2 regions of the Cryobacterium soli genome follow, and region 2 is predicted to be linked to the other one. Evidence: predicted binding sites of a transcription regulator. Region 2 holds the regulator's gene; the other holds the start of a gene.
The links. The regulator LexA, encoded in region 2, represses DNA repair genes until DNA is damaged. The targets are predictions, from matches to a motif close to TCGAACANNTGTTCGA.

Region 1: the regulator LexA is predicted to act here: its motif matches at 2,584-2,599, upstream of DOE79_RS20735 (intein-containing Rv2578c family radical SAM protein).

The regions. Positions count from the first base shown of each region.
Region 1 is NZ_CP030033.1:1,947,189-1,955,009, forward strand. It holds gene DOE79_RS08920 (acyltransferase family protein) at 1-69, shown strand, start outside; gene DOE79_RS20735 (intein-containing Rv2578c family radical SAM protein) at 428-2,575, opposite strand; gene DOE79_RS08935 (MDR family MFS transporter) at 2,763-4,196, opposite strand; gene DOE79_RS08940 (malate:quinone oxidoreductase) at 4,460-5,890, opposite strand; gene DOE79_RS08945 (glycoside hydrolase family 6 protein) at 6,050-7,036, shown strand; gene DOE79_RS08950 (response regulator transcription factor) at 7,119-7,821, shown strand, end outside.
Region 2 is NZ_CP030033.1:1,048,390-1,056,210, reverse strand. It holds gene DOE79_RS04825 (methylenetetrahydrofolate reductase) at 285-1,346, shown strand; gene metE (5-methyltetrahydropteroyltriglutamate--homocysteine S-methyltransferase) at 1,346-3,667, shown strand; gene lexA (transcriptional repressor LexA) at 3,753-4,376, opposite strand; gene DOE79_RS04810 (LysM peptidoglycan-binding domain-containing protein) at 4,810-5,250, shown strand; gene DOE79_RS04805 (histidinol-phosphate transaminase) at 5,312-6,397, shown strand; gene hisB (imidazoleglycerol-phosphate dehydratase HisB) at 6,407-7,024, shown strand; gene hisH (imidazole glycerol phosphate synthase subunit HisH) at 7,021-7,653, shown strand; gene priA (bifunctional 1-(5-phosphoribosyl)-5-((5-phosphoribosylamino)methylideneamino)imidazole-4-carboxamide isomerase/phosphoribosylanthranilate isomerase PriA) at 7,711-7,821, shown strand, end outside.

The DNA.
Region 1 (7,821 bases), 900 kb from region 2:
TGGAGTTTTCTCGATCTGCGGAACAACTTGCCTGAAGCTGCTGCACGAGCGTCGAGCCAAGGTCGCTAGGGTCTAGCGCGACCGCGCGCACCTTTCAGGAATTTCCATTTACCTCTTTTTCGCAGTTGATAGTTGGTTGTCGCCATGCGCGCTGGGCACGAAGCCTGGCCGGACCCTTCCCAGTCATACGGATCTATGATCAGCCGGGTGCGAGGTTCGCTGGGCACCCTGGCCGCGTGCGCAGCCAGGAGTGCGCCGATGACCTCGGCAGTGCTCAGGCGCTCTAGTCAAGCAGCAGGGCAGTCTGCACGGGTTAGGCAACCGCCTCGACAGCGTCCACCCACGCCGCGCCGCGCCGTTCGACCAGATGGGAATACCGACGGTAGCGTCAAACCACCAAACAAGGCTGGTGCCCGCGAGTGGACGTTCAGAAAAGGGTCGGTTCCACATTCATGGGCAGCTCCGCGGCGATGAGGGAAAGAGGGACCTCCAAGCTGTCCTGCGGGCCGGCGCCTTCGCTCGCGGGCACGCCGGTCAAGGCCATCGAGCGGATGCCGCCGGTCGCCGGGTCCTCCCGGCGCCGCTCAAGCCCGTGCGCGCGCAGCAGCGGGTGGATGCGCTCGGCCAGCCACTGACGGTACTCCTTGGGGGCGTAGGCGCCGCGTTTGTAGAGCTCGCGGTATCGGGGCATCAGCTCGGGGTGGTCCTGCTCGAGCCAGTGGAAGTACCACTCCTTCACCCCGGGCTTGAGGTACAGGGCGCTGTAGAGCACCCCGGTGGCACCGGCGGCCTTGGCCTGCCGCATGGCCTCGTCGAGGTGGGCGCGGGTGTCGGTGAGGAACGGCAGGATCGGCATCATGAACACCGAGCAGTCCATCCCCTTCTCGCGGATCGCGGTGACCGTCGCCAGCCGGGCCTTCGTGCTCGGGGTGCCCGGCTCCACGGCCTGCTGCAACGCGTCGTCGTAGATCGCGATCGACAGCGCCAGGTCCACGGGCACCTGCCGGCTGGCCTCAGCGAGCAGGTCCAGGTCGCGGCGCAGCAGGGTGCCCTTCGTGAGGATAGAGAACGGGGTGCCGGAGTCGGCGAGCGCCGCGATGATGCCCGGCATCAGCCGGTAACGCCCCTCGGCGCGCTGGTACGGGTCGGTGTTGGTTCCCAGCGCCACCGGATGCTTGCCCCAGCTGGGTTTGGCGAGTTCCTTGCGGAGCACCTCGGCCACGTTCACCTTGACGATGATCTCGTTGTCGAAGTCCTTGCCGGCGTCGAGGTCGAGGTAGTTGTGGGTGGGGCGAGCAAAGCAATTGTGACTGACGATGCCATTGGCGATGAAGTCTCCGGTGCCCGTGGTGATGTCGATCATGTCCATGGTGGCGCCGAGGTCTTCAATCGACACGATCTGAAGCTTGGCATCCGATTTGACGGCTCTGCCAGCGATGGGGAGCTTACGGTCGATGGCAGGGCCGCTCAGGTTAAAAAACTTCGACCGCATCGCCAGCCCACCGGTCACTCGAACGCAGCGAACACCATTCGGTCTCGCGTCCTCGAGCACGTGATCGATTCCCAGCACCTCCATGGACCTCTGAATGTTGGCGAGAATCGCATCGTCTTTGTTGCTGATGCGCAGAACTCCCTGCGAACACGATCCCTCGGCGTCGAACACGCCCGCAAGATACCCAGCATGCCAATCCACATCCGGCGACTCGGGCCACGCAATCAGTGTGGTGATCTGGGCGTAGTTCGCCGCCTTTCCCGAGTAGATCGAGTTGATCGCCCGCCGCGTTTCGGAGGCGGCTGAAAAGGGCCGCGTTAGCGTGTGGATGTCTTCCTGGTCGAGAAACAGGCGGGTGCGGTTGAGCGCTTCAGGATCAGCCGATGCGAGCCTGAACAGCCGCACCTTGCTACCGCCTCCCGTCCGACGCGGATAATCACGGGAGATCATCATGCCGTCGCCTCGTATCATCCCCGTCAGGTAACCCCGCCTATAACTGGGCGCAAAGTATTGGGGCTGAGTTGTCTCGGTGAGTCCATTGAGCCCGAAGCCCATCAACTTATTGTTCGTGGTGAGATACGGACGTTGCCCATCGCCGCTCATCGAGCCGGTGACGAACTTCCAGCCTCGCTCGGTGAGAAAGCGGTGGTCGCCGCTCGCCACAATCTCCGTACCGTCGCCCAGAGTGATCCGGTGGCCCCGCTTGCGCGTGTTCCAAGCCGCAAGCACGGTGGTCTGCACGAAGCGACGATAAGACCCCTCCACTCGTGTGCCGATGATGGCCTCGCCGACTTTGACGTCCCACAGGGGCTTTTGCCGCCCGTCTGCCATCAGGATGAGGGTTTCAGGGCTCAGGCAATAGGTGCACGCATGGGAACAGCCCCGGTACGGGTTGATCGTCCAGCCGAAGGGCATCGCGCTCTGGCCGGGGACCCGGTTGAGGGCGGACTTGGCGAGCACCTCGTGGAACGTGATGCCGTCGAACTCGGGGGTGCGGACGCTCCGCACCAGGTTGTTCAGCCGGGCGAGGCCGGGCAGGGCCCCGGCCTGCTCGGTCGTCAGTTCCTGTCCACTCCAGCGCATGCCACTAGTCGAACACACGTTCGATTTTGATGCAAGCGGGCTGACGGCATCCGCCAGAGCCGGACCCGACGACGACGGGGCGGCATAACTCGTGCAATCCCCGCCACACCTAGCCCAAACAACCGGTTTTGGACCCATTTCAGAAAAACTGCAGGAGTTATGCACACCGGATGGCGGCAGCGGGCGGCTAGGGGGTGACTGGCTCGGGGTCGAAGCCGAGCGGCTTGGTGCGGGGCATGTAGAAGGCCGCCGCCACGGTCGCGACCGCGGTGATCGCGAGGGCGACGAACACGGCGGATGACGCGGCCGTGATGGCCTCGGGGCCGTGGCCGGTGTTGCCCGGCAGCGCGTAGATCGCGTTGGCGAGGGCGCCGAAGATCGCCACGCCCACGGCGCTGCCGATCGAGCGGGAGAACATGTTTGTTCCGGTGACGACCCCGCGTTCGTCCCACTCGACGCTCGACTGGGCGGCGATCATCGATGGCGTGGCCACCAGGCCCAGTCCGAGGCCGATCACGAAGCACGAGACGGCCACGGTGGCCACCGCGGGGGTTGCCGCGGTGAGGGCCAGGGTCACCGTTCCGAGAACGGTGATGGCCAGGCCGATCAGCACGGTGGCGCGGAAGCCGATCCGCAGGTAGAGCCGCCCCGACTGGGATGCCGAGATCGGCCAGCCGATGGTCAGGGCCGCGACGGCCAGACCGCCGAGGATCGGGGTGACGCCGAGCGAGCCCTCCAGGTACGTCGGCACGAACGAGGTCAGCCCCAGCATGATGGCACCGACGCCCAGACCGATCAGCGAGCTGGTCAGCACCACCCGCCGCGAGAACACCCACATCGGCAGCACCGGTTCGGCCGCCCGGCGCTCGGCGAACACGAAGGCGATCAGCAGCAGTGCGCCGGCGCCGAAGACGCCGATGCTCTGTGGCGAGCCCCATGCCCAGGCCTGGCCGCCCTCGAGCACCGCCAGGAGCAGGGCGCTCAGCGCGAGCATCAGCAGGGTGGCCCCGAGGTAATCCACCTTGTGCTTGCGGTGCTGGATGGTCTCGTGGAAGGTGCGCATGAGCATCCCCGCCGCCAGGAGGCACAGGGGAATGTTGATGAAGAAGATCCAGCGCCACGACGAGAATTCGGCGAACACCCCGCCGAGGGTGGGGCCGACCACGGAGGACACCGCCCACACGCTGGCGAGGTAGCCCTGGGTCTTGGCGCGCTCGGCCACGGTGTAGATATCGCCGGCGATGGTGACCGACATCGGCAGGATGGCGCCGGCGCCCAGGCCCTGCACGGCCCGGAAGGCGATCAGGGCGGGCATGCTCCAGGCGAATCCGCACAGGATCGAGCCGAGCAGGAAGATCCCGATGCCGAACAGGAGGATCGGCTTGCGGCCGATGACATCGGAGAGCTTCGCGTACACCGGCACCGACACCGCTTGGGCGAGCAGGTAGATGGAGAACAGCCACGGGAACTGCGAAAAACCGCCGATGTCCTTCACGATGGAGGGCACCGCCGTGGCAAGGATCGTCGACTCGATGGCGACAAGCCCGGTCGTCAGCATCAGGGCGATGAGGATGGGCCCGCGTTCGGACCGGAAGCCGACGTCCCGTCTATCCACGCTCATCGGATGGACGTTGCCCGGGTGTCGTCGCTAGTGCTCACTGTGGACCCAAGCTTCGGGCAGGGCGAAGTATTCCGGCCACTCGCAGATCGAGCGCGTCGAGATCGGGTCGCGAGGTCGCGACAGGCTCGATCAGCGGACGGGGCACGGGGTCTCTAACGCTTGAAGACAAGGGTGCAACCACTCGGTGATCGAGCTTGTCGAGATCCCGTCGCCAGGCCTCGACAAGCTCGACCAACGGATGGGTCGCCGCCGACCGGAGCGGGCTACGCGGTCAGGTGCAAGGTCTTGGCGGTGGCGGCCAGGCTGGCTGCAGCGGCCGCGGGGTTGTCGGAGAGTTTGGTGCCCAGGCTGGGGATCATTTCGCGCAGCTGCGGCTCCCAGCGGGAGTAATCGCTGGGGAAGCAGCGCTTGAGCAGGTCCACCATGATCGGCGCGGCGGTGGATGCACCCGGCGATGCCCCGAGCAGGCCCGCGATGCTGCCGTCGGCGGAGGTGATGACCTCGGTGCCGAACTGCAGCACGCCGCCGGCCTTGGCGTCCTTCTTCATCACCTGCACGCGCTGCCCGGCGGTGATGAGCTCCCAGTCCTTGGCCTGCGCGGTGGGCATGAACTCCCGCAGCGCCTCGAGCTTGGCCCTCCGGGAGGCGAAGACCTCGCCGATCAGATACTTCATCAGGCCGAAGTTGTTCTTGGCCACCGCGAGCATGGGCACGAGGTTGTGCGGACGCACCGAGAACGGCAGGTCGAACCAGGTGCTGCGCTTGAGGAACTTGGGGCTGAACCCGGCGAACGGGCCGAAGAGCAAGGAGGTCTCGCCATCCACCACCCGCGTGTCGAGGTGCGGCACCGACATCGGCGGCGCGCCTACGGCGGCCTTGCCGTACACCTTGGCCTGGTGCTGCGCCACGATGGCGGGGTTGCTGGTGCGCAGGAACTGGCCGCTGATGGGGAAGCCGCCGAAGCCCTTGATCTCGGGGATGCCACTCTTCTGCAGCAGCGCGAGGGCTCCCCCGCCGGCGCCGACGAAGACGAACTTGGCCTCGACGGTGTTGGTGTACCGGCCCACCAGGCTGAGCAGCTTGAGTTTCCAGGAACCGTCGTCCTGCTGCTTGAGGGTGGTGACCTGCTGGTTGAGATGCACCTTCACGCCGCGCTTCTGGAGCGAGTCGAAGAGGTACCGGGTGACCGCGCCGAAGTCCACGTCGGTGCCGGAGTCGATGCGGGTCGCCGCGATCTTCTGGGTGGCGGCGCGCTTCTTGGTGAGCAGCGGCGTCCACTGGCCGATGACGGCGGGGTCCTCGCTGTACTCCAGACCGGCGAACAGCGGCTGGTCGGCGAGCGCGTCACGGCGCTTGCGCAGGTAGTCCACGCTGGAGGAGCCGTGCACGAAGGTCATGTGCGGGGTGGAGTTGATGAACTTCTCGGGCTCGGGCAGCACACCCGTCTCAACGAGGTGCGACCAGAGCTGGCGGCTGATCTGGAACTGCTCGTTGATCGCCACCGCCTTCTCCGGTGTCACCGAGCCGTCCGCCGCCTGCGGCATGTAATTGAGCTCGCAGAGCGCTGCGTGGCCGGTACCGGCGTTGTTCCAGGGGTTGGAGCTCTCCTGAGCGAGTTCGCCGAGGCGCTCGTAGACCTGGATGTTCCAGTCGGGCTGCAGTTCGGCGAGCAGGGTGGCCAGGGTGGCACTCATGATGCCCCCGCCAATCAGGGCGACATCGACCTTTTCTGAATTCACGCTCTTACTCTAACCCGCGGGATGAGCGGGTCCGCCGGAGCCTGCGGCAACCAGGCGCACCCACGCGCACCCCACACGTACGCCGGGGCGCACGCCGACGTATAGGGTGGCCAAATGGAATCCACCGGAAGCCGTCTCGGCCTCTCCCTGGGCATCATCGCCCTCGCCGCTCCGATCGTCGCGCTGGGCCTGTTCATCGGCAGCTTCGCGATCACCGCCGTCGAAGCGATGCGCAGCAACCCCCTCGCCGGGGCGACCTTCTATACCAATCCGGATTCAACGGCCCGGGTGGCCGCCGCCGCGGCCGACCCGGGGTCCGCCGACGCCGCCACCCTCACCCGCCTGGCAGACCAGCCCGCGGCGATCTGGCTGCTGCCGGAGCGATACCCGATGGACACAGTGCGTGCCGACGTCGCCGCGATCGCGGATGCCGCGGCGGCGGCCGGTCAGCTGCCCGTGTTCGTGATCTACGGCATCCCCGACCGCGACTGCGGCAACTTCTCGACCGGCGGCCTGTCGGAGAGCGACTACCCGATCTGGGTCGAGTCGATCGCCACTGCCCTCGACACCCGCGCGGCCGTCGTCATTCTCGAACCGGATGCGCTCGCCCTCGCCCAGCAGTGCGGCAACGTGCCCCAGCGGGTGGCGCAGATCCAACAGGGCGTCGCCGCCCTGCAGGGCACCCTCGCCACGGTGTACCTCGACGCGGGCCACTCCGACTGGCTCGATGCGGCCACCACCGCCAACCTGCTCAACCAGGCCGGCGTGCAGAACGTGCGCGGCTTCGCCACCAACGTCTCCAACTACAACGACTCGGCCGCCGAACAGGCCTTCGGCGAGGCCGTCTCCGCGCTCACCAACGGCGCCCACTTCATCGTCGACACCTCCCGCAATGGCGCGGGGAGCAACGGCGAGTGGTGCAACCCCACCGGACGGGCACTCGGCGCGACCCCCGAAGCCACCACCGATGACGGGCTGCGCGACGCCAACCTCTGGGTGAAGGAGCCCGGCGAAAGCGACGGCACCTGCAACAACGGCCCCGCCGCCGGCGAGTGGTGGCCGGAGCGGGCCCTGCAGCTGGCCGCCGCCGCGGGCTGGTGACCCTCAGCTAGGTATTGATGGATGCTCAGGGCGAGTAAGATCCTCAGGTATGTCATCGTCTGGAGAAACACGCAGGGTAGCGGTGATCATCGAGGATGACGCGGATATCCGGCATCTGCTCGAAGCCGTGCTCACACAGGCCGGATTCGACGCGATCGCAACGAGCAACGGCCTCGATGGCGTGCGTGCCGTGCGCGCCTACGACCCCATTGTGACCACGCTCGATGTGAGCATGCCCGGCATGGACGGCTTCGAAACCGCCAAGCGCATCCGGGCGTTCAGCTCGACGTACCTGGTGATGCTCACCGCTCGCGACGAAGAGATCGACACGCTGCAGGGCCTCGAGGCCGGCGCGGACGACTACCTCACCAAGCCGTTCCGCCCCCGTGAATTGCGCGCCCGCATCGACGCCATGCTGCGCCGCCCCCGGCTGGCTTCGGCGCCGGCGACAGCCGGCGACCCGGCGGATACTCCGACCGCCCAGCCCGCGCCCGCCGCTCCGGTAGTCCAGGTGCAGGCCACGCCTGCTCCCGCCGAGATTCCGTACACCCCCGCCTACGTGCCGCCGACGCCGGTGGCCGCTCCCCCGGCCGAGGTCATCCCGACCCTGGCCCCGGTGCCCGTGTCGGTGGAGTATGTGTCCGCCGCCGCGCCCACCGTCATTGTGTCCAACGACAGCGCCGTGGCCGACGAACGCGCCGACGACTGGATCGAGCACAACGGGCTGCGGTTGAGCAACGACATGCGCCTGGCGATGCTCGGCTCGGCCGAGCTCGACCTCACCC
Region 2 (7,821 bases):
TCCGCCCGCCAGGCGGCACCCGCATCTCCCCGGAGACGCGAGTGCCGCCTGGCGGCGTTTAATGGCCCCATTATGGCCGCGAACGTAACATTCGGCTATGCGGATGCGCGCCGCTGAGGCCCGTTGTTAGAGTCATCTCATTCGTTGCCGGGAGCACCATCCGCCCGGCATGGAGCGACAGCCGAGCCCGGCACCCGCCCGCGATCGACCGCCTGGTTTTTCACGCCGGCGGTCCGCGGCCGCCCGGCCCTTCGAGTTGTACCGACCATGCCGAATGAGGAACCATGAGCGCAGCCGTTGCGTCCACATCTGCAGACCCTGCCTGTCCGCCGAGCACCCCGTTCTCGTTCGAGTTGTACCCGCCCAAGACGGATGCCGCCGCGACGGCCCTGCACGCCACCATCGACTCCCTGGCCGCGGCCGGCCCCGAATTCATCTCGGTGACCTACGGGGCCAGCGGTTCCTCCCGCACCTCGTCCCTCGACGTGCTGCGCTACATCCGCACGGCCACCCGGGTGGACCCGATGGCGCACCTGACCTGCGTGGGGTCCTCACATGCCCAGGCCAGCAGCCTGATCCGCGAGTTCCTCGACGCCGGCGTGCGCAGCTTCCTCGCCCTGCGCGGGGACCCGCCGGCGGGATCGACCGAGGATGACGCGTTCCTCGGCGACCTGCACAGCGCCGGCGAGCTCGTTCAGCTCATCCACCGGGTGCAGGCCGAACGGGTGCCCTACCAGGAGACACCGATCCCCGGACTGCCGCAGGCTCGCGCGGTCAAGACCGAACGCGAGCACGTGCGCATCGCCGTCGCCGCCTTCCCGAACGGGCACCCGCGCTCGCGCTCCACGGCCCAGGACATCGACACCCTGTTGGCCAAGCAGGCCGCCGGCGCGAACCTGGCCATCACCCAGCTGTTCTTCCACGCCGACCACTACCTGAGCTTCATCCAGCGGGCCAGGGAGGCCGGCGTCGAATTCCCGATCCTGCCCGGCATCATGCCGGTGACCAGCCCGGGCCGGCTCCGGCGCATCCTCGAGCTCTCCGGCGAGGAGCTGCCCGCCGAGCTGTCCATCCAGCTCGAAGTGGAACCCACCGTCGAAGGCCAGCGGGAGATCGGCATCAGCCATGCCGCCGCGCTGGCCGAGAAACTCATCGCGGGCGGCGCTCCCGGCCTGCACCTCTATGCCTTCAACCAGCACGAGACCGTGCTCGCCGTTCTCGACCGGGCGGGGGCGCTCGCGCCGGCCGCACCGGTTGCCGCATCCCAGTGCCCGCCCTCGACCTTTGCCTCCACCAGCCCCGCTGCCAGCGCCACTGCCGGTACTCACTCCACGAAGGACTACTGATGACCACCACCGTTTCCGCATTCCCCACCGGAACGATCCTCGGCTACCCGAGAATCGGGCGCCGCCGCGAACTCAAGAAGGCTGTCGAATCGTTCTGGGCCGGCCGGATCGACGCCGATGAGCTCGAGGCCACCGCCGCGGCGCTCCGGAACACCACCAGGGAACGGCTCGTCGGGCTGGGCCTGGGGCGCACCGACTCGTCGATCCCGGAGAGTTTCTCCTTCTACGATCAGGTGCTGGATGCGGCGGTCACCGTCGGCGCCATCCCCGCCCGGTTCGCCGACCTCGTCGACGCCGACGGTCACCTCGACCTGGCCGGATACTTCACCCTGGCGCGCGGCGCGGGAGAGAACCTGCCGTTGGAGATGACCAAGTGGTTCGACTCCAACTACCACTACCTGGTGCCGGAGATCGGCCCGGAGACCACCTTCTCGCTCGCCAGCGACCGCATCGTGCGCGAATTCGAGGAGGCAGTGGCCGCCGGATTCCTCACCCGCCCGGTCATCGTCGGCCCGGTCACGTTCCTACTCCTCGCCAAGCCGTCGAGCGACACCCCGGCCGGGTTCCACCCGCTCGACCGCCTGGACGACCTGCTGCCCGTGTACGCGACGCTGATCGAACGCCTTGCCGCTGCGGGCGCCGAGTGGGTGCAGCTGGACGAGCCCGGACTGGTCAGTGAGAGCATCGACATCCCGCGGGACACCGCCCTGGCGGCCCTCGCGCGGGCCTACGCTGTGCTCGGCGCCGTCCCGAACAGGCCCGCGCTGTTCGTGGCAGCACCCTACGGCAGCCTGGATGACGCGCTGCCCGTGCTGGCCGCATCCGCGGTCGAGGCGATCGGACTCGATCTCGTGCGCGGCACGGTGCCCACCAGCCCGGCCGGGCTGGGCGACACCGTCCTGGTCGCCGGCGTGATCGACGGCCACAACATCTGGCGCGGCGACCTCGCGGCGGCCTTCGAGACCGTCGGCCGGCTCAGCGCGCTGAGCGACAAGATCGCCGTGTCCAGCTCGACCTCCCTGCTGCACCTGCCGCACGACGTGACCGACGAGAGCACGCTCGGCGCGGACCTTGTCGGATGGCTCGCCTTCGCCGACCAGAAGATCGGCCAGATCGCCACCCTGGCCCGTGGCCTCACCAAGGGCCAAGCGGCCATCCAGGCCGACCTCGACGCCGCCACGGCCTCTCTCGCCGCCCGCCGGGTGTCACCGGGGGTACGCGACGGCGCTGTGCGCGCCAGGCTCGATTCGCTCACTCCGGCCGACTTCAGTCGCGGCGACTACGAGACCCGTCTGGCCGCGCAGGAGGCTGTGCTCGCTCTGCCGCCGCTGCCGACTACGACGATCGGGTCGTTCCCGCAGACCGGCGAGATCCGCCGCGCCCGCGCCCGCCTGGTCTCCGGCGAGCTCGCCCCCGCCGACTACCAGGAACTCATGCGCGCCGAGATCGGCCGGGTCGTGCAGCTCCAGGAGGACCTCGGCTTGGACGTGCTTGTGCACGGCGAACCCGAACGGAACGACATGGTGCAGTACTTCGCCGAGAACCTCGACGGCTTCGCCGTCACCGAAAACGGCTGGGTGCAGTCCTACGGCAGCCGGTGCACGCGCCCGTCGATCCTCTGGGGCGACGTGTCCCGCCCGGCGCCGATCACGGTTGAGTGGTCCAGCTACACCCAGAGCCTCACCGAGAAGCCCGTGAAGGGCATGCTCACCGGACCGGTCACCATCCTGGCCTGGTCGTTCGTGCGTGACGACCAGCCGCTGGGGGAGACCGCCCGCCAGGTGGCGCTGGCGTTGCGCGACGAGATCGGCGACCTGGAGGCCGCGGGCATCCAGGTGGTGCAGGTCGACGAGCCCGCCCTGCGGGAACTGCTGCCGCTGAAGAAGAAGGACCACGCCGACTACCTGGACTGGTCGGTGGGCTCGTTCCGGCTGGCCACGGCCGGGGTGGCCGACGCGACGCAGATCCACACCCACCTCTGCTACTCAGAATTCGGCGTCGTCATCGACGCCATCCGCAACCTGGATGCCGACGTGACCAGCATCGAGGCGGCGCGGTCGAAGATGGAGGTCGTGGCGGACATCCAGACCAGCGGCTTCGACCACGGCATCGGCCCGGGCGTCTACGACATCCACTCGCCGCGGGTGCCCGGCGTGGCCGAGATCACCGAGCTGCTCGAGCGGGCCCTCGAATCGATCCCCGCCCGCCAGGTCTGGGTGAACCCGGACTGCGGGTTGAAGACCCGCGGGTACGCGGAGACCGTCGAGTCGCTCCGCAACATCGTGGACGCCACCCGCGCCGTGCGGGCGACGCTGGTCTGATCCCGGCAGCGCACCCAGCGCACCGAACGCGAACAGGCCCGGCTCCCCGTGGGGGAGCCGGGCCTGTTTCGGGCAGGGAAGCTGCTTAGACCGACCGGAGCACGGCGACGACCTTGCCGAGAACCTCGGCGTAGTCGCCCAGGATGGGCTCGAAGTTGGTGTTGCGGGGCAGCAGCCAGGTGTGGCCGTCGCGCTGGCGGAACACCTTGACGGTGGCCTCACCGTCGAGCATCGCGGCGACGATCTCGCCGTTCTCGGCCGTCTTCTGCTGGCGGATGACCACCCAGTCGCCATCGCAGATCGCGGCGTCGATCATCGACTCACCGACCACCTTGAGCATGAACAGTTCGCCCTTGCCCACCAGCTGGCGGGGGAGCGGGAAGATCTCGTCGATCTGCTGGTCGGCCATGATCGGGATACCGGCGGCGATGCGGCCGACGAGCGGCACCATCGCCGCGTCACCCACCTGGATGCCGGCCTGATAGTCATCGGGTGCGCCGGGCACGACGTCGTCGCCTGACTGCGGCACCTCGATGAGCACCTCGAGCGCGCGCGGCCGGTTGGGGTCGCGGCGCAGGTACCCGCTCAGCTGCAGCTGGTGGAGCTGGTGCGTCACGCTCGACAGAGAAGAGAGGCCCACGGCGTCGCCGATCTCCCGCATGCTCGGCGGATACCCGCGGTCGCGCACCGAGCGCTGGATGACGTCCATGACGGCACGCTGTTTGTCACTCAGGGTCTTACGGCGCCGCGTGGTGCCTTTGTCCCGAGGTGTGCTCTGCTGGGCCACGTTGTCGCTCCTCTGCTTGGTCTGGCGGTGAGTAGGTCTGGCTGGTGAGCCCGGCCGGCCGGTGTTCATGGCTGGCCGGTGGGTCTCTCCGGCTGGTGATTCCGGCCGGCGATCTGCTGCTGATGAGGCCTGCTGGAGCCAATGTCGGAGGTCTCTGTTTGAGTACAGCTACCCAATCGAAACTGTAGCCAAACAGCGACGGTTTCTAGACATGCATTCGAGTGTGTTGCCGAATCCGTCTATATATTATCCGCAAACAGGGTTGATTGTTCGAACATTCGAAGTTATATTCGGAACATAGATTCGCATCCGGCCCTCCCGGCCGAGGGCCGGATGCGTTACCAGGAGGTCTGACATGAGCGCAGCATACGCACTAAAGCCCGGTTCGGGTACCGGAGGTTCGAACACTTCTCGCCCGAACGCCCCACGGCTGAGCATCGTCGGCGACAGCCGCGAGAACGCCACCCAGGTCGCATCCGCCCCGCGCACCCACCTGCGGCTCACCCGCCGTGGCCGGATCGTCTTCACGACCCTCGCGGCACTGCCGCTGGTGCTCGGTTCCATCGTCGTCGCCGTGAACGGCGGCGTCGCTGCCGCAGAGGGCACGACCGGAGTCGGAGCGGCGGCGTTCGACTACGTCACCATCGAATCCGGACAGTCGCTCTGGCAGCTGGCCGAGTCCATCGCCCCCACCCAGGACCCGCGCGACGTCATAGCCGACATCGTCAACCTCAACCAGCTCGCGTCCGACGCCGTGCAGCCCGGCCAGCGCCTGGCCCTCCCCGCCGGCTACTGAGCCGACACCTCCCGGCAGCCGCCGGGAGAGGTCCCCAGCGCACGCAACTAAGCTTGTTCGGGTGACCAGCCTCGACGACCTGCCCCTGCGCGCCAACCTCCGCGGACAAATCCCTTACGGTGCACCGCAGCTGCACGTGCCGGTGGCGCTGAACGTGAACGAGAACACCCACCCGATTCCGCCGAAGGTCGCCGCGGACATCGCCGAGGCCCTCGCCGCCGCGATCCTGACCGTGAATCGCTACCCCGACCGGGAGTTCACCCAGCTGCGCGACGATCTCGCCGGCTACCTCGGCCACGGCCTCACCCGCGACAACATCTGGGCCGCCAATGGCTCCAACGAGGTGCTGCAGCAGGTGCTGCAGGCCTTCGGCGGACCGGGCCGTTCCCTGCTCGGCTTCGCGCCGACCTATTCGATGTACTCGATCCTCGCCTCCGGCACCGATACCCGCTGGATCGCCGGCGGGCGGGACGCCGACTACGAGCTGTCGCCGGAGACCGCCGCCCGCTGGGTGCGCGAGACCTCGCCCGACATCGTGTTCCTCTGCTCTCCGAACAACCCCACCGGCACGCCCCTGTCGCTGGCTACGATCGAGGCGGTCTACGACGCCACCGACGGCATCGTGGTGGTCGACGAGGCCTACGCCGAATTCGCCCCCGCCGGCACGGAGAGTGCGCTCAGCCTCTTGCGCGGGCGTGAACGCCTGCTGGTCTCCCGCACCATGAGCAAGGCCTTCGCCTTCGCGGGGGTGCGCCTGGGCTACCTCGCCGCCGACCCGGCCGTCACGGATGCGCTCCGCCTGGTGCGCCTGCCGTACCACCTGTCCGCGCTCACCCAGGCGGCGGCCGTGGCCGCGCTCGCCCACACCGGTGAGATGCTCGCGATGGTCGATGACATCCGGGTGCAGCGGGACCGCCTGGTGACCGAACTGCGCGCCCTCGGTTTCAGCCCGCTGCGCAGCGGCAGCAACTTCGTGCTCTTCGGCGGGGTCACCGACCCGCACGCCACCTTCGAAGCTCTGCTCGCCGAGGGAATCCTCATCCGCGACGTCGGCATCCCCGGTCACCTGCGCGTATCGGCCGGCACCGAAGCCGAGACCAGCGCCTTCCTGACGGCCATCGCGCGGCTGCGCCCGGCAGCCGAATAAACTAGGCGCATGACCAACGTCACGCCCTCGCCTCGCCGTGCCCACCTCCAGCGCGAAACGAGCGAATCGAGCATCGACCTGTCGATCGATCTGGACGGCACCGGGGTGAGCGACATCCACACCAGCGTGCCGTTCTACGACCACCTGCTCACGGCCTTCGCGAAGCACTCGCTGACCGACCTCACCGTGCATGCCAAGGGCGACATCGAGATCGATGTGCACCACACCGTCGAGGACATCGGCATCGTGCTCGGCCAGGCCATCAAGCAGGCCCTCGGCGACAAGTCCGGCATCTCCCGGTACGGCGACGCCCTCGTGCCGCTGGACGAAGCGCTCGTGCAGGCCGTCGTCGACATCTCCGGCCGCCCCTACCTCGTGCACACGGGCGAGCCGGCCGGGTTCGAATTCCACCTCATCGGTGGCCACTTCACCGGATCGATGGTGCGGCACGTGTTCGAGGCCATCGCCTTCAACGCCGCGCTCACCGTGCACGTCACCGTGGTCGGCGGCCGCGACCCGCACCACATCGCCGAGGCGGAGTTCAAGGCCTTCGCCCGCGCCTTCCGCCAGGCCAAGGCGTACGACGCGCTGGTCTCCGGCATCCCGTCCACCAAGGGCGCCCTATGACAAGCGTCGTCGTGCTCGACTACGGCACCGGCAATGTGCACTCGGCCGTCAAGGCGCTCGAGCTGGCCGGCGCCGACGTCACCCTGACCGGTGACCGCAAGCTCGCGCTCGAGGCCGACGGCCTGCTGGTGCCCGGGGTCGGGGCGTTCAGCGCGGTCATGACGGCGCTCAACGATGCGCACGGCGGCGACATCATCGACAAACGGCTCTCCGGCGGCCGCCCGGTGATGGGCATCTGCGTGGGCATGCAGGTCATGTTCGAACACGGCGTCGAACGGGGCGTCGAGTCGGAGGGCCTCGGCGAATGGCCGGGAACCGTCACGGCGCTGCCGGCGCCGGTGCTGCCGCACATGGGCTGGAACACCGTCACGCCCGACCCCGACTCGGTGCTCTTCCGCGGCCTGGAGGAGGAGCGCTTCTACTTCGTGCACTCCTACGCCGCACAGGAGTGGACGCTCGACGTGATGCCGCCCTTCCCCGTTCCCCGGCTCACCTGGGCCAACCACGGCGCACCCTTCCTGGCCGCGGTCGAGAACGGGCCGCTGACGGCCACCCAGTTCCACCCCGAGAAGAGCGGCGACGCCGGCATCCGCCTGCTGTCGAACTGGCTCGGCACGCTGCGCGACTAGTCTTCCCACCCGCCGGCCGCCGACCATGCGGCCGCACAATCATGAAAAGGCACCACCATGAGCGAGTTCAACAAAACCCCGAAGCTGGTCCTCCTGCCGGCCGTCGACGTCGCCGACGGCAAGGCCGTGCGGCTCACCCAGGGTGAGGCCGGCACCGAGACCAACTAC